Regions from separate parts of the Comamonas sp. C11 genome, predicted to be linked through region 1. Evidence: riboswitches for the same ligand, from Rfam matches in the RefSeq annotation. Region 1 holds a riboswitch; the other holds the start of a gene.
What was found. Region 1 has a riboswitch for glycine ahead of gcvT (glycine cleavage system aminomethyltransferase GcvT). Riboswitches for the same ligand answer to the same signal wherever they lie in the genome.

Region 1 (15,441 bases):
ACGGGGGCAGCGTACCGATCGGGTGTCGCTGCCGATGTGGCCCACGGGTGCGGATTGTGGTTCTGCGCACAGCCTCAGAGGCTGCTGCAGACCAGTGGAAACATTCTGCCACGCATGAAAGACTTGCCAGGGCTTGGTTCGAGAATAGGCAGGGCCTGTTCCCAGATTTTTTGCCCGGTCCAGTCGTTCACGGCAGCAAGAGCTGCAGGCGCCTCTGGTTTGCATAAGGCGATTGCAGCCATGTTGTGGAGTCCAACTGCCCTAAATGTGATCTCAGGCCTGGCGTACGTCTGCAATCACCTGGTCGCCGAAGTCCGGTCGCTCCAGCCAGGCCAGCACGCGGGCTGCGGCGTCATCGGCCGAGCTCAGCTGCCCGTTGCTGTGCAGGCCTGCAAAACGGCCCACGTCGGGGAAGTCGCTTGAAGCTGCGCTGCGCAGTTGTACCTGCATATCGGTGTCGATGACGCCGGGTGCCAGAGACACAATGCGTGCGCCGTTGGGCTTGGCCGCCTCTTCCAGTGCCACACAGTTGCTGAACTGGTCCATGCCGGCCTTGGCCGTGCAGTAGCTGGCTTGCGAGGCCATGGCGCGGCGGCCCAGTCCCGAGGAGATATTGAGCACCTTGCGGGGGATCACCCAGCTTTCGGTCGTGCCGAGAAAGGCGCCGGTCAGGGCCATGGGCGCTTCAAGACCCACGCGCAGGGCATTGATCATGTCAGCGGCAGGCACCTGGGACAGCGGCGCAATCTGCGGCATGACGCCCGCATTGTTGATCAGGGTGATGCTGGTCCATTCACGGGGATCTAGCGTGCCCAGCCAGGTCGCCAGACGCTGCGCCGCCGCAGCGCTTTGTGCCAGGTCCTGCTCCCATTGCAATAGCTGTGCAGGCTTGCTGGCGCTGGAGGCGAGAGCGGTACTGGTCTTGCGGGCAATGCTCAGCAACTGACGGCCTTGTCGCAGCAGCTGCTGTCCCATGGACAGACCCATGCCGCGAGAGCCACCGGTCAGAATCGTTAAATGCTTTGTCATGCCGGGCATCTTACGGGTGATTGAAGACAGAAAAAGAGCAGACCCCGCAAGACTGGCGTCCGGCGGGGCCTGGCGATGACCTCAGATGAGGTCAGCGGGCTGTCAATGACCCAGATAGGCCTTGCGCACCTCGTCATTGCTCAGCAGATTGACACCGCTGTCCTCCAGCACCACCTTGCCGGTTTCCAGCACATAGCCTCGGTCGGCAATCTGCAGGGCGCGGTTGGCATTCTGCTCGACCAGGAACACCGTCACACCTGCTGCGCGGATGGTCTGAATGATCTCGAAGATCTGCGCAATGATGAGTGGCGCCAGGCCCAGTGTGGGCTCGTCCAGCAGCAGCAGGCGCGGCTTGCTCATCAGTGCGCGGCCTATGGCCAGCATCTGCTGCTCGCCGCCGGACATGGTACCCGCGCGTTGCGCCGCGCGTTCCTTCAAGCGAGGAAAGAGCTTGAACACATGTTCAACGCCGTCGGCGATCTCGGCCTTGTTCAGGAAAAAGCCGCCCATCTGCAGGTTCTCGGTCACCGTCAGGTCCTTGAAGACACGACGGCCTTCAGGTGAGACGGCAATGCCGCGGCGCATGATGTGATGAGTGGACATCTGGGTGATGTCCTCGCCCTCGAACAGAATGCGCCCGCTGCTGGCACGAGGGTTGCCGCACACCGTCATCAGAAGCGATGTCTTGCCCGCACCATTGCTGCCGATGAGTGTCACGATCTCGCCCTGATCGACATGCAGGCTGACATGATTGACCGCGCAGATCGCGCCGTAGTGGGTGGAGACCTGCTCCAGTTGCAACATATGCTGGCTCATCAGGCCTCTCCCAGATAGGCCTTGATGACCCGTTCATCATTGCGAATCGCCTCGGGCAGGCCCATGGCGATGGGCTTGCCGTATTCCATGACCAGAATGCGCTCGGACACTCCCATGACCAGGCCCATATCGTGCTCGATCAGCAGCACGGCCACGCCGTACTGTTTGCGCAGATCGTCGATCAGATGCTGCAGGTCTTTCTTCTCCTGCGGGTTCAGGCCGGCAGCGGGTTCGTCCAGCATCAGCACACGAGGCTTGGTGATCATGCAGCGCGCAATCTCCAGCCGGCGCTGGTGACCGTAGGCCAGATTGCCCGCCTCGCGGTTGGCAAACTGGCGCAGGCCCATGACGTCCAGCCATTGGAGCGCGTTGTCGATCTTTTCCTGTTCGGCACGGCGATAGCCTGGCGTGTTGAACAGGCCACCGAGCAGCGTCGCGCGCGACTGGCGGTGCTGTGCGACCAGCAGGTTTTCCAGCGCCGTCATGCTCTTGAACAGGCGCACGTTCTGGAATGTGCGCACCACGCCGTGGTTGGCGACCTGGTGGCTGCTGTGGCCTGCAATGCTCTGGCCGTCCAGAACGACCGAGCCGCCCGAAGGCTGGTAGAAACCGCTGATGCAGTTGAATACCGTGGTCTTGCCCGCGCCGTTGGGGCCGATGATGGCAAACACTTCCTGAGGGCGTACGTTAAAGCCCACGTTGTCCACGGCCAGCAGGCCGCCGAAGCGCATGCACAGGTCTTTGACTTCTAGCAAATACTCGCTCATGCGCTTGCCCTGCCTGTGGTTGTAGTTATTGAAATAATAGCGTTCAGGTGCTGCTTCATGACTTCACCTCCACTTGGTGTCGCTTCATGGGCAGCAGGCCCTGGGGGCGCCAGACCATCATCAAAATCATGACCAGGCCGAAGATCAGCATGCGGTATTCGGAGAACTCGCGTGCCAGTTCGGGCAGCACGGTCAGGATGATGGCAGCCACGATCACGCCCAGCTGAGAACCCATGCCGCCCAGCACCACGATGGCCAGAATCAGGGCCGACTCGATGAAGGTGAAGGACTCGGGATTGACGATGCCCTGGCGAGCGGCGAAGAAGGCGCCGCCGAAACCCGCGAACATTGCGCCCAGCGTGAAAGCCGAGAGCTTGATCTTCATGGGGTTGAGGCCCAGCGAACGGCAGGCGATTTCATCCTCGCGCAGTGCTTCCCAGGCGCGGCCTATGGGCATGCGGATCAGGCGGTTGCTGATGAACAGCGTCACCATGGCCAGCAGCAGGGCCATCAGATAGACGAAGATCACCATGTGCATGGAGTCGAACTCCAGACCGAAGAACTGATGAAAGGTCGTGCCATCCTCGGTCAGGGGCGAGCGGGTCATGGGCAGGCCCAGCACCGTAGGCTTGGGAATGCTGGAGATGCCGTCGGGACCGCCCGTGAAGCTGGTCAGATTGGTCAGCAGCAGGCGGATGATCTCACCGAAACCCAGCGTCACGATGGCCAGATAGTCACCGCGCAGGCGCAGCACGGGAAAGCCCAGCACAAAGCCGAACAGGGCCGAGGCAGCGCCGGCCAGCGGCAGCGCTTCCCAGAACGTCCAGCCAGCCCAGTGGAACAGCAGCGCATAGGTGTAGGCGCCCACGGCATAGAAGCCCACAAAGCCCAGGTCCAGCAGGCCGGCAAAGCCGACCACCACGTTCAGACCCAGGCCCAGCATGACGTAAATCATGGCCAGAGTCGCGATGTCGACGGCATTGCGGCCCGCGAAGAATGGCCAGGAGGCGGCCATCATCAGCACCACAAAGATGACGACGTTGCGTGTGCCGGACTTCATCTGCGGGACTGCCGGCAGATTGACCTTGGGCAGCTTGCCTGCGAGCAGGGGCTTGAGCATCTGCACGACGAAGATGGCAAGGCAAGCCCAGCCGGTCATGCTCCAGTCGGGAGTGATGATGGTGCGCACGCCGGCGCGTTCCAGGTGCAGGCTGAAGATGGGAGTGACGACGATGGCCGTCATCACGGTGGCGATCAGCGCATCGCGCAAAGCGGCAGAAAAGCTGTACTTCATCAGACTTTCTCCACTTCAGGTTTGCCCAGCAGGCCCGAGGGGCGGAACATCAGGATGGTCACCAGCAGGCCGAAAGCCACGATGTCCTTGTATTCCGACGAGATGTAGGCAGCAGCAAGGGTCTCGGCTACGCCCAGAATCACACCGCCCAGCATGGCGCCGGGGATGGAGCCTATGCCGCCCAGCACGGCGGCCGTAAAGGCCTTGATGCCGGCGAGGAAGCCGATGAAGGGATTGAGCTTGCCCACAGCCAGCGCAATCAGTACGCCGCCCACGGCGGCCAGCACGGCTCCCAGCACAAAGGTGAAGGAGATGACCTTGTTGGTATCTATGCCCAGCAGATTGGCCATGTGCATATCCTGAGCGCAGGCGCGCGAGGCACGGCCCATGCGCGAATGCTTGATGTACATGGTCAGCGCAATCATCAGCACCACGGTCACAGCGATGATGAGCACGCGGGTATAGGGGATGAAGACTTCGAAATTGCCCATGTGGAAATTGATGGCGCCCGGCAGCAGCGAGGGCACGGCCATATCGCGCGCGCCCTGGCCCAGAGCCACCCAGTTCTGCAGGAATATGGACATGCCGATGGCCGAGATCAGCGCTACCAGACGCGGGCTCTGGCGCACGGGCTTGTAGGCCACCTGTTCGACCACCAGGCCATAGACTCCGGTGACGAATACGGCCACCACCAGCATCAGGCCGATGATGGCCCATACGGGAAGGCCGCTTTGCGTGCCAATCGCCGAAAGCGTCACGAGGCCTATATAGGCCCCGATCATGTAGATGTCACCGTGTGCGAAATTGATCATGCCGATGATGCCGTAGACCATGGTGTAGCCAATGGCGATCAGGGCGTAAATGGCTCCGAGTGAGAGCCCGTTGAATAGCTGTTGTATCAGCTGGGGGAAAAAGTCTGACATGTAACGCCACCCTTGAAACAGGAAAAGGCCCGAGGGCCAGATAACAAACATCCGGAGACATGGCCCCTGCCATTGCCTCCGGAGAGAGTGGTGGAATTACTTGGCGAGCGATTTGCTGCCGTCCTTGTGCCACTGGAAGACCTGGAAATCGAAGGAGTTCAGGTCACCCTGCTTGTTCCAGGACACGGGGCCCAGCACGGTGTCCACGCCGGTGGTCTTGTGCATCCAGTCCGCCACCTTGGCGGGGTTGTCGCCAGCGGCCTTGATGGCGGCCAGCAGCGATTGAGTTGCGGCAAACGAGGTCAGCTGGAAGGCACCCGAAGCATTGCGCTTCTTGTCCTGGAAGGCCTTGACCACGGCAGCGTTCTTGGGGTTGGCGGCAAAGTCGGCGGGCAGGGTCACCAGCATGCCTTCGACGGCAGGGCCGGCAATGGCGTTGACTTCGGGGTTGCCCACGCCTTCAGGGCCCATCATCTTGACCTTCAGACCTTGCTCGGCAGCCTGACGCAGCAGCAGACCCATTTCGGGGTGGTAGCCGCCGTAATAGACAAAGTCCACGCCTGCGCCCTTGAGCTTGGTGATGACGGCGGAGTAGTCGCTGTCGCCTGCGTTGATGCCCTCAAACAGTGCCACGTCGATCTTGGCCTTCTTCAGGTCATCGCGCACGGAAGAGGCAATGCCCTGGCCGTAAGACTGCTTGTCGTGCAGCACGGCAACCTTTTTGGGCTTGAGCTTCTCGGCAATGAACTTGGCGGCTGCCGGGCCCTGCTGGTCGTCACGGCCAATGGTGCGGAAGATGAAGTGGTAGTTCTTGCCGTCGGTCAGAGCGGGCGAGGTGGCAGAAGGAGTGACGACCACCACGCCTTCGTTGTTGTAGATGGGCGCTGCGGCAATCGAGGCACCCGAGCAGACGGGGCCGACCACATAGCCGATCTTGCTGTTGACCACGCGGTTGGCAGCGACGGGGCCTTGCTTGGGTTCGCAGGCATCGTCCACGGGTACCAGCTCGATCTTCTTGCCATTGACACCGCCAGCGGCATTGGCCATTTCAACGGCGGTGGTGGCGCCTTCCTTGACCATGTCGCCGTACTGGGTCAGCGCACCGGTGGTCGGAATGACCAGGGCGATCTTGATTTGGGCATGCGCGGTAGACACCAAGGCGGCACCGGCCAGGCCCAGGGCGGCAACAACGGTTTGCATGCGGAACGGAATGCTCATGAGGACTTCCTTAATCTCGAGAGATGTTCGAAAAGCGCGATTGCTGCCATAGCAGTTCGCGCAAAGAAGCTCAGGTTAATCGAGTGGTCAACGAAGGCAACAGGGTATGCAGGGGCTGGTGCAGGCTTTCGGTTTTTGCTATGTCGTGCATAGCAGCTAGTACGCCAGGGCTATGGCGTGGCCTGCATTTGTGGTGTATATGCGCAGTCCATGCCTGAACTGTGCGACAAGTGTCTGCATCAGCGGTCTTTTTGTTCAGATTCCTGTCCTGCCTCAACGCAGTTCTGAAGGGTTTTCTGTTGCGGCGTGGCAACTTTGAGAGCTTGACGGATGCTGTCTATTTGAGGGGGATTAAAAAAGTGGATCGCTTCTTAGCTGCAGCAGTCCGCCGGTGACCGGGTGCACCAGCTCCAGTGCTGCCGCATGCAGCAACAGGCGTGGGCTGGCGCAGGCCACTGCTTCGCTGGCATATAGCGCATCGCCCAGCATGGGGTGGCCTATGGCCGCCATATGCAGGCGCAGTTGATGGGTGCGGCCCGTCAGCGGGCTCAGCAGAATCCGGGTGCGGGATATTCCTGGTTGAACGGTGTGCTCGATCACTCGCCACAGCGTCTGGCTGCTTTTACCGGTTTCGTGGCTGATGACACGCAGCGGCCGACGTTCCCAGTCGGCCGCAATCGGCAGGTCTATCAGTTGCCAGCCCCCGGCATCCGCTGCTTCGCTGTGCGCCTGCAACTCACCGGCCACTACGGCGATATAGCGCTTGTCGACCTTGCGTTCGGCAAAGGCCTGGCTGAGCTGGCGTTGGACGGCCGGATTGCGAGCCATGACGACCAGACCCGACGTGGCCTGATCGAGCCGGTGCACGACCAGCGCATCGCCGAAATGCTGATGGGCACGCAAGCTCAGGCAGTCTTGCTTGTCGGGGCCGCGACCGGGCACGCACAGCAGGCCCGAGGGCTTGTCAAGCACCAGCAGGTGCTCGTCTTCATACACACAGTTCAACGCACTCATTCAAACAGCTATCGATTGTTTCAGGGGTTGAGCAGTTCATGCACAGTGGCGCAGAACTCCTGCACATCGTTGGGCTTGTGGATCAAGGCCCTGGCTCCGGCTGCAATCGCCGCCTGCTCGATTTCGGCTGTCACATAGCCGGAGGCCAGTGCAACCGGCAGTTGAGGGTTGATCTGCAGAGTCTGCCTGAGAAGGTCCAGGCCGCTGAAGCCGGGCATGTTGTAGTCGGTGACTATGAGGTCAAAACGCTGTGGCTCCTCATGCAGGGCGGCCATGGCCTCATGAGGATCGGTAAAGCCCGAGACTTCATAGCCGCGACGGCGCAGCAGGCGCTGAAACAGAAAGACCAGAGCCTGATCGTCGTCCACATACATGACATGGCTGGCGCGCGTGGCCAGGACCGGTTCGGGCAGCGGGGCTTCGGGCTTGTCCATGCGCATGGGCGGCAGCGCACAGTGGCCGGAATTCGGGTCGCTGAGAGGAAAGTACAGCGTGAAGCAACTGCCCTGGCCCAGTTCGCTGTGCACATCGACAGCGCCGCCATGGGTGCGCATCACGCCATGTACGACCGAGAGGCCCAGGCCTGTGCCCTGGCCGACCGGTTTTGTGGTGAAAAAAGGCTCGAAGATGCGTCGCTGAGTCACGACGTCCATGCCGGGGCCGGAGTCCTGCACCATAAAGACCAGGTATTCGGCCACGGCCAGACCCAGGCGTTCGCATTGGTAGCTGTCGGGAGCAATGCGCATGGCCCGCATCTGGATGATGCCGCGATGACTGCCAATGGCCTGCATGGCGTTGTTGCAGAGATTGAACAGAGCCTGTTCCACCTGAGTGGGGTCTGCCAGCAGCGGCGGCAGATCGTTGGACTCCTGCACCTGCAGCTCTATGGAGGGAGGCAGAGTCACGCGCAGCAGGCGAGCCGTGTCGGACATGACTTCCTGCACCTGAACCGGACGGCGTTCGGGCAGGTCATTGCGGCTGAAGGTCAGAATCTGGCGCACCAGGTCGCGGGCCCGGCGACCGGCTTTTTCGATCTCGCGCAGGCTTTCCATGGCAGCCGGGTTGCCGCAGCTATCGGCCTTGGCCAGCTCCACATTACCCAGGATTGCACCCACGATGTTGTTGAAGTCGTGGGCAATCCCGCCGGCCATGGTGCCTACGGCCTGCATCTTGTGGGACTCGCGCAGCTGGGTTTCCAGCGCATTGCGCTGGGCTTCGGCGCGATTGCGGCTGGTCAGGTCGCGCGCAAAGATAGTGGTGGTGTCGCCGCTGCTGTGGTGCTCGAAGGAGACGCTGATTTCCATGGGAATCTCACGCCCCGACAGGGTCAGTCCCGTCATCTCGCCCAGCACGGCCTGTGTGGTCAGCGAGGAAAAAGCCAGTGCCCGGGCGGCATCGGGTAAAAAGCGCTCCAGCGGGCTGCCCAGGGCATCCTGAGGCGAGCACAGAAACAGGGCTGCCGCCGTGGGGTTGAAGACTGTGATGCGCTGATGCTGGTCGACGCAGATGATGGCGTCCAGCGCGGAGTTGATGACCGACTCCAGCCGTCTCTCGCTGGCATAAAGCTGCTGGTTGCGCTCTTGTAGCGCCTTGCGCTCGGCAAGCAGCGGGCCCTGATTGACAACGGCACACAAATACTGCCAGGTGGCCGGACCGTTTTGCTGGGGTACAACCACGCCGGCCACATGCAGGTCGCCGCAGAGCTCGAATTCTTCGGTGATCTGGAACAGAACCTCGTGTACCTCGGCGCGTCCCAGCGCTTTGGCCTGCTCGAAGGCCGTAGTCACGCGCTCTGCGTCGTTGGCATGCACAAAGGGCTTGAAGTTGATCAGCAACCGGTCTTTTTCGGTGGGCTGAAATGCGCGGTGAGCCATGGCATTGGCCTGGACCACCATATCGTATTCATCAACCACCAGCAGCGGCAGCGGAATGCTTGCAAACAGCGTTTCAAACCGCTCCGATGCGCTCTCGGCGACGGCCTGGCTGTAATTGAGCACCTCGTTTTGCAGCTCCAGCTCGTGCTGGTAGTTGCGCAATTCCGCCACCAGGGCCTGCAGCGGGTCTTCATCCTCCGGCACCAATGGCTGGATGTTGGCGCTCGGGCCCAGCGGGGCCGCTCCGGGGGCCAGCAGGGCATGCAGGGGCAGGCCGCCATCAATGACAGGCAGCAAGGGTGGGGGAGTGGGTTCAGAGGAGCTCATGAGACAGGCAGAAGACCTCTGCAGTGTAAGCCGGTCCCCGCACTTGACCTTGAAAAAGGCGGGCAGTCAACCGGTATTCAGGCAACTCGATGCTCGGTTTGGCGGCAGCAACGCAGAGTGCATTGATGTCGTGAATGCATTCACTGCCGGCGAACAGCGATGGGTTGGCAGGTGTTCGATATTGACTGAGCATGAAAAAGCCAGTGCGGCAGAGCGCACTGGCCTGGGGTGGAGAGCTTGGCTATCAGTCTTCGTAGGCGTCCATGGGCACGCAGCTGCAAAACAGATTGCGGTCACCATAGACGTTATCCACGCGGCCCACGGGGCTCCAATACTTGGCGCGGCGCAGGGCAGGCACGGGATAGGCGGCGGTTTCTCGGCTGTAGCCATGTTGCCAGTCGGCGGCAAGCAAGGACTCTGCCGTATGGGGTGCGTTCTTGAGCGGGTTGTCATCCCGGGGCAGTCTGCCGGCCTCCACTTCGGCAATCTCGGCGCGGATGGCGATCATGGCTTCGATGAAGCGGTCCAGCTCATGCAGGCTTTCACTCTCGGTCGGCTCCACCATCAGCGTGTTGGGCACGGGGAAGGACAGTGTGGGTGCATGGAAGCCGTAGTCGATCAGGCGCTTGGCCACGTCCTCGGCCATCACGCCGCAGCTTTCCTTGAAGTGGCGCAGGTCCACAATGCATTCATGGGCCACATGACCATACTCGCCCGCGTAGAGCGTGGGGAAGTGGTCCTTGAGGCGCGCGCTGATGTAGTTGGCGTTGAGGATGGCGGTCTCCGTCGCCAGTTTCAGGCCCGGTTCGCCCATCATGCGGATATACATCCAGCTGATTGGCAGAACGGCAGCATTGCCTAGAGGCGCTGCACTGACAGCGCCCACCTGGCGGACGTCGCCTGCGGTGGCATGCCCCGGCAGAAAGGGCACCAGATCTTCGACCACGCACACGGGACCGACGCCGGGGCCGCCGCCGCCGTGAGGAATGCAGAAGGTCTTGTGCAAGTTCAGATGGCTGACATCGCCGCCGAACTCGCCGGGCGCGGCAAGACCTACCAGGGCGTTCATATTGGCGCCGTCCACATAGACGCGGCCGCCATGGCTGTGCACCAGCTGGCACAGCTCCTTCACCTGGGTCTCGAACACGCCGTGCGTGCTGGGGTAGGTGATCATGATGCAGGCCAGATTGGCGCTGTGCTTCTCGCAGGCCAGCTTCAGGTCAGCCATGTCCACGTTGCCGTTGTCGTCGCACTTGGTGACCACGACCTGCAGGCCCACCATTTGCGCGCTGGCCGGGTTGGTGCCGTGGGCACTGCTGGGAATCAGGCAGATATTGCGGTGCGCCTCGCCGCGCGATTGATGGAAGGCCTTGATGGCCAGCAGACCCGCGTATTCACCCTGGCTGCCTGCATTGGGCTGCAGGCTGATGCCCGCGTAGCCCGTGGCCTGGCACAGCCAGTCGCGCAGTTGCTGGTCCAGCTCGGCATAGCCTTGCAGCTGGCTGGCGGGCGCAAACGGGTGGATGTCGGCGAACTCTGGCCAGGTGATGGGAATCATCTCGCTGGTGGCATTGAGCTTCATGGTGCAACTGCCCAGCGGGATCATGCTGCGGTCCAGGGCCAGGTCCTTGTCGCTGAGGCTGCGTATATAGCGCAGCATGGCGGTTTCGGAGTGATGGGTGTTGAAGACCGGGTGGGTCAGGTAGGCCGTGCTGCGCAGCAGGGATTCGGGGATCAGCGAGGTCGGGCCTTCGTCCATGGCCTCGATGGTGGGCAGCGCCTGACCCTCCTGGGCAAAGATGCTCCAGAGCAGCTCGACATCGGCCCGGGTCGTGGTTTCGTCCAGGCTGATGCAGAGATATTCATCCCAGGCCTTGCGCAGATTGACACCTCGGGATACGGCACGAGCCGCCAGGGCATCGGTCGCCTCCCGGGTATGCAGGCTCAGTGTGTCGAAGGCTGTGTCGTGGTGATGGGCGCTGAAGCCCAGCCGGGCCAGACCACGGCTCAGAATCGCCGTCAAGCGTGCCACCCGCTGGGCAATGCGCTTCAGCCCCTGGGGGCCGTGGTAGACGGCATACATGCTGGCGATCACGGCCGGCAGGACCTGGGCCGTACAGATATTGGACGTCGCCTTTTCGCGGCGGATATGCTGCTCACGTGTCTGCAGCGCGAGGCGGTAGGCGGGCTTGCCATGCACATCGACGCTGACACCCACCAGGCGGCCGGGCAGGCTGCGCTTGTATTCGTCGCGGCAGGCCATGAAGGCAGCGTGCGGGCCGCCTGCACCCATGGGCATGCCGAAGCGCTGGCTGTTGCCCACGACAATATCGGCATCCCACTCGCCGGGAGGTGTCAGCAGGGTCAGGGCCAGCAGGTCGGTGGCCACGATGGCGGCCGCCTGCTTGGCGTGAATGGCTTGCACGTCGGACTTCCAGTCCACGATCCAGCCGCTGGAGGCCGGGTACTGGATGACGGCGGCGAACAGGTCGCCAGCCAGAGCGGCCTCCCATTCCTGCTGGCTGTTGGCAATCACCACTTCGATGCCTATGGGTTGGGCGCGGGTCTCGATGACTTCAATCGTCTGCGGATGCAGATCGCCGGCCAGCACGATGCGATTGCTCCTGGATTTGACAGAGCGCCTGGCCAGCGTCATGGCCTCGGCGGCAGCCGTGGCTTCGTCCAGCATGGAAGCATTGGCGATAGGCATGCCGGTCAGGTCGGTCACCATGGTCTGGAAGTTGACCAGTGCCTCCATGCGGCCTTGTGAGATCTCGGCCTGATAGGGTGTGTAAGCCGTGTACCAGGCGGGGTTTTCGAGGATGTTGCGCAGGATGACGCCCGGCGTGTGCGTACCGTAGTAGCCCTGGCCGATAAAGCTCTTCAGCACCTGGTTCTTGCCGGCGATGGCCTTGAGTTCGGCCAGCGCCGCTGCTTCGGGAATCGGAGCCGGAAGATCCATGGGCCTGGCGCGAGCAATGGAGTCGGGCATCACATCGCGAATCAATGCGTCCAGCGTGGGCTTGCCGATGGCGGCCAGCATTTTTTGCTGCTCCTCGGCGTCCGGGCCTATATGCCGGGGGATGAATTCGTGGCTGTTTTCCAGCGCTTCCAGCGAAGCGACAGGGGCAGGAGGCGACATCAGCATGGGAGGGACCTATTCTCAAATACTGTGACTGACGGTTTGCATGCCAGGCATGCGTGAAAGCCGTATGCCTGAAGGCATACAGCCGGTGCTTCAAGCAGCGCTGGCTTGTTCCAGCGCGGTGTTCATCAGGGCCAGGCGTTCGCTTTCCTGGTCGGCATATTCCCAATCGGGATATTTGCTGCGTGCAACGGTGTTCAGCCATTGCTGGCAGGCCAGGGCAAGCAGGGCCTGCTTGTGCAGATCGGCATCGATGCTGCCCGTGATCTTGAGCTGACCAAAGGCTGTGGCCACGTGGGCGCGGCAGACCGAGAGGAGATAGCTCTGGTTCATGTCGTCGCTGGCCAGCCATTCGGCCTTGGCCGCATCGTCATGAGCCAGTATGTCCCTGGGCACGGGAAGATCCCAGTCGCATAGTTGCTGTTGCAGAAAGCGCAGGGTCTTGGCGGACTGGCCACCCGTCTGCTCCTGGTACCACTCTTCGAGTGAGGCCAGTGTGTCGCTGCCGTCATCGTTGCCGAAGGGGCTGAAGTCGTCACCGCAGTCGTAGAAGAAGTCCTGGGTCGCAATGCGCGCAAACGCAGGGTGGCTGGTCTCGCGGGCGAGACCGACTTCCGGATCGTCGAAATACAGAATGGTGCTCATGGCTGCATGCAAAAACGGCCTTCGCAATGCGAGGGCCGTTGATATGCTTAGTTGTCCTTGGCGAAATCGTTGTAGGCGGTCTCTTCCATCAGAGCTTCGAGCTCGCCCACATTGCTCATCTTGACCTTGAAGAACCAGCCAGCGGCCAGCGGGTCGCTGTTGGCCAGCGACGGGTCATCGCGCAGGGCTTCGTTGACTTCGACGATCTCGCCGGTCACGGGCATGTAGACATCGGCAGCGGCCTTGACGGACTCGACCACGCCAGCCACGTCGCCGGCCTGGAAGATGGAGCCCACGCCGGGAAGATCCACAAACACCACATCGCCCAGCGCATCCTGTGCGTGTACGGTGATGCCGACGATGGCGGCATTGGTGTCGGCGGCGTTGATCCACTCGTGTTCTTTGGAATACTTGATGCTCATGGAAAGCTCCAGATGGGGGGGGATTCAGGGGAATCGGGTGTTGTTTGAGAAAGGTCCAGTGCGCACTTTAGCGGTGTTCTGGCTGCTGTTTGGCAAACTGGCCCGTCTCATGCGCGGAGGCAGACTAGCCGCGGTGATAGCGGGTGGGAACGAATGGTGTGGCGACCACCTTCATGGGCACCGGCTTGCCGCGCACCACGGCGAAGATTTCCGTATCGATGGCGGCGTAGTCGGGCTCGACATAGGCCAGCGCCACGGGCTGGTTGAGCGTGGGACTGAGCAGGCCGCTGGTGATGTGGCCGATATGCTGTCCGTCCATGTTTTCCAGCACGGCGGGCTCGCGCACGGGAATGCGCTCCAGCGCGATCAAGCCCACGCGCTTGCGGCGCAGCGACTGAGGGTTCTGCAATTGCTCCAGCACGATGGCCGCACCGGGAAAGCCGCCCTCGCGCTCGCCGCCGCTGCGGCGCACCTTCTGCATGGCCCAGTTCAGCGAGGCTTCCACCGGGGTGGTGCTGGTGTCTATGTCGTTGCCGTACAGGCAAAGCCCGGCTTCAAGGCGCAGCGAGTTGCGCGCGCCCAGGCCGATAGGGGCCACCTCGGGCTGGGCCAGCACAGCTTCGGCAAAGGCTGTTGCCGCTTCGCCGGGAAGTGAGATTTCGAAACCGTCCTCGCCCGTATAGCCGCTGCGCGTGATGTAGAGCGCATGGCCCTGCCAGTCGAAGTGGTTGCCGGTCATGAAGACCAGTTGCGTCACTCCAGGAATCAGGCGCGAGAGGGCTGTGGCAGCTTGCGGGCCTTGCAGGGCCAGCAGGGCGCGATCGGGCAATGGGACGACCTCGCAGCAGCTACCGATGCGGTTCTGGATATGAGCGATATCCGCCTCTTTGCAGGCACCGTTGACGATGAGGAACAGATCATCGCCGCGGTTGACGAACATCAGGTCGTCGAGAATTCCGCCTTGTTCATCGAGCAGCAGGCCGTAGCGCTGCTTGTGCAGGCCCAGGTCCATGACATCGACGGGCATCAGTGATTCGAGCGCGGCGGCGGCATCGGGGCCGCGCAATAGCAACTGGCCCATGTGCGAGACATCGAACAGGCCGGCAGCCTTGCGCGTGTGCAGATGCTCGGCCATAAGGCCTTGAGGGTATTGCACGGGCATTGAGTAGCCGGCAAACGGCACCATGCGGGCACCCAGTTTCTGGTGCAGGGCAAACAGCGGTGTGGAACGCAGATCGGAAGAAGTGTCAGCAGCAGTCACAGGCAAGCGCTCCGGTGGTCAAAACCAAATGAGTGGCCATGCATGACGGGGCCATGCTTGGCGGGCTTGCCCTGCTGTCCGCTTTACCTGAGAGATTCACTGCCTTTGTTTTCGCGGGCAGCTTGCTCCTTCGGTGGATGCTGGCACACATACGAAATGACGGCCTGCATCTCTCTCCAGCAAGGGACGCTGCAGGTTTGCACACCTGCAGCGCTTGTCAGTCCTTTTGCCTGAGCGTTTTGACTCCGGGTGGGGGTCTGCGCCTTCGGCGGTGCGGTGCAGCTTCAGCTGCAGGCACTCTCTCCTGACGCTGGCGATTTTAGCGGTGGGCAAGGGGCTTGCACCACCGAATCGTGCGGATTTTGGGGTTTTCGAGCACAGTTCGTCCGGATTGGGTCTGTGTACTCACCGTGTCTCGGTATTCAAGGACGGAGATTCTGGGGATTCGATCTCCTGGCGCGGAAACACCAGTTGGTAGGGCTGCTCGAAGCAGGCAGTCACGGCCTGGCCCTGGCGCATGCCGGGCTTGAATTTCCAGCGCTCGAGCGAGCGCATGATGGACTTCACGATGCGGGGATCGGTATCGGCGGGCTGATAGGCCACACGGCCGAGTTCGCCCTGAGCAGTGACCTCCAGGCGGAAGATCACCATGGTTTCCAGTCCTTGAGGAAACCAGCTGGCACTGATGATCGGCGTGGTGTGGCGG
Region 2 (7,947 bases), 1.2 Mb from region 1:
TGGATCAATATGAATCGAGGCATGGCAAGGGCAGGATGTGACTGCTTCTAGCTGGTAGCACCAGCTCAGACCGACCCTCAGTTGACTCTCGATAATTAGCTAAACGGACGACTTTAGTCCATGAAGTTTGGCTAACAGTAGCCAAATGAAACGAAACACGTTCCATGGGCCAGCGCACATATCGAGTTCACGGCTACTCGGCCCTTGTTGACGCGCTCAATGCTTTGCGGCAGCTACCAGTCAATGAGTTGATTGCCAGAGTTGATGTGCCAGCCTGGGTAACGTGGGTGAGCCATCTACATGAAGCGTTACGTGTGTTGCCTACGATATGGGTCGTTTACAAAAATGAGCGCATCGAGGAAATTGTCATCGTGCGGTTGCCAGTCGGATGATATGAACCGTGCTTTATGTGGTCACTTGTCCTTCGCTTCGCAGTCCGCTTTTGGCCGAGAGTTCCATTTCACTCATGTCCCCAAAAACAGTTACTGGATGACTTGCCGTTCACATCGAGCGCCTGCTCCGGGGACTCATGTGGACCTCACGCTCCCGGCCAAGAACAGTCGGTCAGAGGTTTTTCCAAGCCGACCGGCTCTCAATACTTCAAGCTCACCAGCTGACCTATAGGGGAAGCTGAATTCAAGCGCAATCAAACCACTGCCAAAAGAGCCTTCTTCAGTCGCAAAGTGCTAATTAACCGACCTTTGGGTGCTTATGCCAGAAGGGAAGGAAACGGGCGCTTACCGCAATGCGGCTATCGCCGCCTGCAAGCGCTTCGGGCGCAAACGATGCAAGTGCCAGAGTGGGTATCACCGATGCAGCCTGGTGGAGACCAGGAGCCACTGCATCAAGCGACTCGGTGAACAGATGATGTCACGTACGCTCGAGCGGCAGGTCAAAGAACTTCATATCCGAGCCGCTCTTTTCAATCGGTTCACTGAGCTGGGCTGCCCGCAGACGATGGCTGCGGCATAGCCACGTCTGGGGTCATGGGTAGTATGGCCCGGCGCTGATTTATGAAACAACACCATGCACCTAGAGACATGCCCAGTTATAAGATACATAATTAATGAATCTTATGTACAGCTACGACAGCGAAAGGAATTGTGCAATGAGGATTCATGAGCTTTGCACTGAAGAGGAAGTCGTCAGCTTGGTGCACTCCTTCTATGCGCGAATACGCCAGGACGAGGTGCTCGGCCCCATCTTCGATGCACGTATAGCGGACTGGGACCATCATCTGACCAAGCTGGTGGATTTCTGGTCGGCCATTTTGCGACGCACAGCACGCTTTTCAGGGGCCCCTATGCCCAAGCATGCTGCGCTACCGGGTCTAAGCCAAGAGCTGTTTGAGCGCTGGCTGGGCCTGTTCGAGATCACGCTGGCCGAGCAACCCAACCGCGCCATGGCCGATCAAGCGTGCCAGGCGGCGCGCCGTATTGCACAGAGCCTGTGGTCGGGCTACCAGATGAGCCGTGATCCCAAGGCACTACCGGCGGTGGTGAGCCATGTCTGAGCTGCTGCAGATCGAGGAGCCGATGGGGTCTGTGCCCAAACCCAAGACACCTGCACCCCAGTGGAAAGCCTTACTGGAGCTTGGCTTCAGGCCCTTGTACATGGCCGGTTGTCTGTGGGCTGCGGTGTCGGTCGCGCTGTGGGTGTTCGCGCCACAGTGGCTTGCGGGGCGTTTGGGCGGCGTGCTGTGGCATGCGCACGAGATGCTGTGGGCCTTTGTGGCGACGATTGCCGTGGGCTTTCTGCTCACGGCGGCTAGCAACTGGACTGGAAGCAACCCTATTCAGGGCCGGGCGCTGGGCGGGTTGTGCGCACTGTGGCTGCTGGCGCGCGCGGGTTTCCTGGTGGTGGGTGATACAGCTTTTGCTTTTGCCGTAGTGTGTGAACTGCTGTTTTTCGCCTCCGCTGCCGTAGTGCTGGGCTGGGTGATCTATGCAGCACGCAGCCGACGCAATTACGGCCTGCCGCTGCTGGTGTCGGGTCTGGGCGTGGCCGATGCACTCTTTCTGCGCTCGGTATGGCAAGGCAGCGACTACGCAACGCTGATGCATTACCTCTATACAGGGCTGCTGTGCATGGCTGTGATTGCACTACTGGTGGCGCGGCGCGTTATTCCATTCTTCGCGATGCGGGCGGTGACGGATCTGCAGATTCCCATGCACACGGCCAGCGGGCAGTGGCAACTCTGGGCTGGCGTGCTTGGCATTGTCTGCCTGTTGCTGGGATGGGTGCCGGGTATGGTGGCCGCATTGGCTGTCACGGGGCTGATCACCCTATGGCAGGTGTTGGCCTGGAAACCCTGGGCTGTGCGTCAGGTGCCGTTGCTGTGGATTCTGTATCTGGGTCATGCGGCCTTGGGCACGGGCCTGCTGGTGGCATCGCTCCAGGCGAGCAGCTGGGTACTGCGCTTGGCATGGCCAGTCCATGTGATCGGCGTGGCCGGCTTTGCAGTGCTGATAATCGGCATGGTGACACGTACGGCTTTGGGCCACCTGGGGCGACCATTGCGCGCCGATGGGAGCATCGTGGTCATGTATGCGCTGGTGCTTGCCGCCGCTTTGTTGCGCCTGCTGGCACTTCTGCCTGCGGGGCTCCCCCAAGCCGCACTGCATGCCTCGACGCTTGCATGGGTGCTGGCCTTTGCTTTGTACCTGTGGCGATTTGTACCCTTGCTGATTCGGCCGCGCCTGCCACCAGCTGGACTCTCAGCGGCTCAGCCCTCAGGACATGTCGCCAGCAAGTCCAGAAAATCTGTTTGAACGAGATCACTCAATGCGTCTAACCCTGATGACCGACTATGCGCTGCGGCTGCTCATGCATGTAGCCCAGCGGCCAGAGCGCCTGTGCACGATTTCCGAGGTTGCGCAGGCTTATAGCATTTCCGAGCCAAATCTGATGAAAGTCACGCATCAACTGGCCCTGCAGGGTTGGATAGAGACGATACGTGGAAAGGGAGGCGGCATGCGCCTCGCCCGTGAACCAAAGCAGATCCATATCGGTACAGTGATACGTGGACTAGAGTCCGACTTCACGCTGGTGGAATGCTTTGGCAACGACAACCGGTGCACGCTGACCGGCGACTGCCGCCTCGCTGGCATGTTGCAAGGAGCTCTGCACAGCTTCATGGCGCATCTGGATGGCTTCACTCTTGCGGACCTGATACCGCCAACGTCTGCCAGCGCAGTGCCATTGATTCCTGCCATCCGACTGACAAGAAAGGAGGCCCAGACATGAGCTATGGCCTGCTGATCACACTACACCTGCTGGCCGCCGTGGCGTTTGCAGGCACAGTGTTCTTCGAAGTCGTGCTGCTCGCCAACGTGCACAGCCGAGTGCCGAAGCAGCACATGCTCCCCGTGGAGCAGGCGCTGGGGACACGCGCCACCGCCGTCATGCCCTGGGTGTTGCTAGTGCTGTATTCTGCGGGAGCAGGCTTGGCCTGGCAGCACCGCTCGGTACTGGCGCACCCCTTGGCCAGCAGTACAGGCATGCTGATGGTGCTCAAGATTGCGCTGGCGCTTAGCGTTCTTGCGCACTTCGCCAGCGCCATGTGGTGGCGCCGCCAAGGGCAACTCAATGGGCGACGCTCGCACCGATTGCATCTGAGCGTGTTCTGCCATGTGCTGGTCATTGTCTTGCTGGCCAAGGCCATGTTCTATCTGCACTGGTAAGAGCCTAGCGACAGATGCCAAGCGGCTGCATCCAAATGCGTCATGGCAGACTTTCTCCTTGATCAGAGAGGAGTCTGCCAATTCAATATCCAAAGAACTCCTCACTACGCACATCGTCCTCATCAATACCGGCTGATATCAGCAACCGCTGCATTGACGCAACCATGGAAGGTGGGCCAGCAACATAAAAGATCGGATTAGCCAAGCCCTCAATGGCCTGCTGGAGCCACTCTCTATCGATCGTTTGTGTATCACCACTCCAATCCACGGCAGAGTGCGCCATATCCGTCATGGTGGCCTTGAGCCGGAATTTTGGATTCTTCTTTTCGAGAGCTTGAAGCTCAGAGAGAAACGCCGAATCTTCTGGACGACGATTGGAATACAGCAGAAGCAAATCCTGCTGTGACTGCTGCATTGCAGCGTTTCGCAGCATGCTCATGAACGGCGTCACGCCAATCCCACCGGCGATGAGCACACCCGCTCGCGCGGTGTTTTTGTGCAAGGTAAGCGAACCAAATGGTCCATCGATATCCAACTCAGCACCTACAGGCAGAGCTCCCAAAGCGCGTTTGTAAACGCTGTCCCTCATCCTCGTAGCAAACACTAGTTCACTCTCGTGTGGCGCGCTGACAATGGAGAATGCGTGACATCGCTCCTCTTTACTCTCCCCTGGGACCGCGCCCGGCAGCTGGATTTCAAACGCCTGTCCAGGACGGAAATCAAACCCCGCCGGTTTGGCGAGATGAAATGCCATCGTACCCTGCGCAACCTCCTCGCGTTCGAGGATTTTGCTGTGCTCTGTGCCCATGATTCACTCCTTCGCAATCGATGGATCTACACATTGGATGCGTCCAATGGAGTAAATATTCCCGTCAATCGATACCCACCGTGAGAAACGGGTCGAAATGGGCACTCTCATTGAACCGACCACCTCAGCCTGCTATGGCCGCGTTCGGCCAGAAGCAGCCCCGTTCAGCTTGATAGTGCAAACTCTCACCGAGCTTTGAACTCCCCCCCACTCAGGCTTGCAATCAAGTCGGCTTTAGGCTGACCTGAGTCACTCACAGACCCATGCCGAAGCGGCGGCAATCGCCAACACCAGTTGCTGCACGCCGCCTGTCCTTAACAGCTGTTTTACGCTCCAAGCCGGCTGTTCGAATCGCATGGCCGCCACGTACCGGCTCAAAGGGCCGCTTCTGCGTGCCACGACAGGTTCGTGTCTTCCCCAAGCAGTCTGTCAACGCCTGAAGAATGAGCGAGCCTTCGAGAGCACCGCTTGTCATGGCGGGCGGCTTGACAGACGAAAACGCAGACTTGCGCGAGCCACGGCGGGTTCAGACTGGGCCTCCGCGCCCCAGCTCGGCAGCCGCAGAACCACATTAATACAGGTATTAACCCGAATAAAGTCGCTGAAACTGGCTAGAATCGCGCCCATCCTGCGGGAGAGCGGAGCCTTTCGAGGGTTCCCGCCGAAGGCGCAAACTCCCATAATCGCTCAGGCAATAAGTACCGCAGGTGGGTCTGACAGGACCCGGATATCGCCAACTGGAGAGCAGCCCGCAACCACAAGTCTGCAGGGCTCACCGAAGGGGCAAGCATGTCCACCGCGAAGGTGCTCATGCGCAACTCTCAGGTAAAAGGACAGCGGGAGAGGCAAGCCGGACACTCCCGCCGATGTGAGTGGCTGGTCTATTTTCAAGTGCCTTCATGCTTCCTTCCGTCTCTTTGCTGGACTCGTTCCAGGCCTCCAACTTCACCGTCATGCTGGTCATCTATCTGGTGGCCATTACCGCCGAAGCCATGTCCGGCGCACTCGCCGCAGGGCGGCGAAATATGGATATCTTTGGTGTCGTCGTCATCGCCTTCGTCACTGCCCTGGGCGGCGGCACCATCCGCGACATGGTGCTGGGCCACTACCCCATCGGCTGGACCCAGCACCCTGAATATGTGTATCTGGTCATCAGCTTCGGTCTGCTGACCACTGTGATTGCACGCCATATGCACAGGCTCAAGCAGGTGTTTCTGCTGCTGGACGCCATGGGTCTGATCGCCTTTTCGCTGATTGGCTGCAATACCGCGCTGGAGCTGGGCTACCCCACCATCGTCATCATCATGGCCGGCATGATTACCGGCATCAGCGGCGGCATCTTGCGCGATGTGCTCTGCAACCAGGTCCCCGTGGTGTTCCGCCGCGAGCTGTATGCGAGCGTGTCGCTGTCCGTATGCCTGATGTTCCTGGGCCTGCGCTATCTGGATGTCAGCCCCAATATCAGCACCATCGTGTGTTTTGCCGGCGGTCTGGCCTTCCGTCTTGCCGCCATTCGTTTCAAATGGCGCCTGCCGGTTTTTTCGTACCAGCAGCGCTGGGAGTGATCGAGACTCCCCCTCTCTTGCTACGCAGGGCGGCCCTTGCTTGGCTGCTCTGACCTAGACTGCGCCATGCGTTACCCATGTAGTTTCACTTTCCATGTCTGAACCCATCACATGGATGCCGGATGGCACCCCCTACAACACCCGATTTGGCGATCGCTATCACAGCGAGCTGGGCGGCCTTGACCAGGCCCGCCAGGTTTTTCTCGGTGGCTGCGAGCTGCCAGCCGCCTGGGCTGATACAGCGCAGTGGCGCATTCTGGAAACCGGCTTTGGCTTCGGACTGAACTTCCTCGTCACCTGGTCGGCATGGAAAGCCGACCCCAGACGCCCGCGCATTCTGCATTTTGTCTCGGTGGAGGCCTACCCTGTCTCGCGCGAGGATCTGCTCGCGTTTTTGCCGGCCGATGAGGAGCTGCGCCCGCTTGGCGAACAACTGGCCGAGCAATGGTGGGGACTGCTGCCCGGCGTGCATCGCCTCTCGTTTGACGACGGCCAGGTGCTGCTGACGCTCTATATAGGCGATGCCAGGACCATGCTGCGCAAGCAGCAAATGACGGCGGACAGCGTGTATCTGGATGGCTTCTCTCCCCAGCTCAACCCCGAGATGTGGGATGAAGATGCCATGAAGAACATTGCCCGCCATTGCCGCCGGGGCACGCAGCTTGCCACCTGGTGCGTGGCCGGCCATGTGCGCCAGGCGCTCAAGGCCCAGGGTTTCGAAGTCAAGAAGCACGCTGGCGTGCCGCCCAAGCGCCATAACCTGCATGCAGCCTACAACCCGGCATGGGAGCCGCGCCATCGCCCGGACGGCCTGCCTGCGCCCGTGGGCCAGGCCGGCCACTGCCTGGTGCTGGGTGCGGGCCTGGCGGGTGCTGCCGCTGCTGCCAGTCTGGCCAGGCGCGGCTGGGAAGTGACGGTGCTGGATGCGGCGGCCGAGCCTGCGGCAGGAGCTTCAGGCCTGCCAGCCGGCTTGTTTTGCCCGCATATTTCGCCCGATGACAGTGTTCTATCGCGCTTGTCCAGAAGTGGCGTACGCACAACGCTACAAAATCTGCAGCAACTGAGCCAAGCGCAAAAGTTGCATCCAGCCCAGGACTGGGCCCATGGCGGCGTGCTCGAGCACGACCTGAACGAGCCCTCCCATCTGCCCAAGTCATGGCTGCAGCCCGGAAGCGAGACCTACCCCTGGGGCCTGCACTGGAGCGCGCCCGTGCAGCCGGCTCAGCTGGCTGCGGCCCATCTGCCCGCAGACAGTCAGGCCGTCTGGCATGAGCAGGCTGGCTGGGTGCGCCCCGCACAACTGGTGCGCGCGCTGGTGCAAGCCCCCGGTATTCATTGGCAAGGCCATGCCCGAGCTTCGCGCCTGGTGCGCGATGAAGTGCGCAATATCTGGCAGGTGCTGGATGCTCAGGGCCAGACCCTGGCCGAAGCCCCCATGCTGGTGCTGGCCCTGGGTCCGGACACCAAGCCCTTGTTGCAAGCCAGCGGCCTGGCAGCGGGGGAATGGGAGCTGCAAGCCATACGCGGCCAGGTCAGCGTGGCCGAGCATGATGCAGGGACGCTGGCGGCCATGCCGCCCTTCCCCGTCAACGGTCATGGCAATCTGGTGCCGGACTTCCCCTCGAGCGACCGGGCCGGCGCGCACCAGTGGATCATGGGATCGACCTTCGAGCGCGATGTGACCGAGCTGCCGCCCACCGCTGACGACCAGCAGGTCGCCCATGCCAGCAATGGCGAAAAACTCGCCGCTTTGCTGCCCGGCTGCAGGCAGGCGCTGCGCTCCTTCTTCGATGCTGACCAGCGACCCGCCACCTGGGCGCGCCTGCGTTGCGCGGCCTATGACCGTTTGCCGCTGGCAGGCCCGGCCGGGCAGTCGGCAGCCGATCTACCG

Region 2: linked by a shared signal. The riboswitch ahead of NOX35_RS17475 (trimeric intracellular cation channel family protein) and the one ahead of gcvT (glycine cleavage system aminomethyltransferase GcvT) in region 1 are both predicted to bind glycine.

Annotation. Positions count from the first base shown of each region.
Region 1 covers NZ_CP101743.1:2,646,976-2,662,416, forward strand. Annotated here, with positions in the region: gene NOX35_RS12095 (SDR family NAD(P)-dependent oxidoreductase) at 274-1,038, opposite strand; gene NOX35_RS12100 (ABC transporter ATP-binding protein) at 1,132-1,845, opposite strand; gene livG (high-affinity branched-chain amino acid ABC transporter ATP-binding protein LivG) at 1,845-2,612, opposite strand; gene NOX35_RS12110 (high-affinity branched-chain amino acid ABC transporter permease LivM) at 2,668-3,906, opposite strand; gene livH (high-affinity branched-chain amino acid ABC transporter permease LivH) at 3,906-4,829, opposite strand; gene NOX35_RS12120 (branched-chain amino acid ABC transporter substrate-binding protein) at 4,926-6,047, opposite strand; gene NOX35_RS12125 (pseudouridine synthase) at 6,399-7,061, opposite strand; gene NOX35_RS12130 (PAS domain-containing sensor histidine kinase) at 7,082-9,262, opposite strand; gene gcvP (aminomethyl-transferring glycine dehydrogenase) at 9,507-12,410, opposite strand; gene NOX35_RS12140 (MolR family transcriptional regulator) at 12,501-13,052, opposite strand; gene gcvH (glycine cleavage system protein GcvH) at 13,100-13,474, opposite strand; gene gcvT (glycine cleavage system aminomethyltransferase GcvT) at 13,599-14,735, opposite strand; glycine riboswitch at 14,800-14,925, opposite strand; glycine riboswitch at 14,944-15,052, opposite strand; gene NOX35_RS12155 (hypothetical protein) at 15,141-15,441, opposite strand, start outside.
Region 2 covers NZ_CP101743.1:3,809,688-3,817,634, forward strand. Annotated here, with positions in the region: gene NOX35_RS17440 (hypothetical protein) at 165-392, shown strand; partial or broken gene NOX35_RS17445 (IS5/IS1182 family transposase) at 736-972, shown strand; gene NOX35_RS17450 (group III truncated hemoglobin) at 1,109-1,513, shown strand; gene NOX35_RS17455 (NnrS family protein) at 1,506-2,771, shown strand; gene NOX35_RS17460 (Rrf2 family transcriptional regulator) at 2,785-3,246, shown strand; gene NOX35_RS17465 (CopD family copper resistance protein) at 3,243-3,683, shown strand; gene NOX35_RS17470 (ferredoxin--NADP reductase) at 3,766-4,491, opposite strand; glycine riboswitch at 5,113-5,205, shown strand; glycine riboswitch at 5,219-5,338, shown strand; gene NOX35_RS17475 (trimeric intracellular cation channel family protein) at 5,391-6,056, shown strand; gene mnmC (FAD-dependent 5-carboxymethylaminomethyl-2-thiouridine(34) oxidoreductase MnmC) at 6,172-7,947, shown strand, end outside.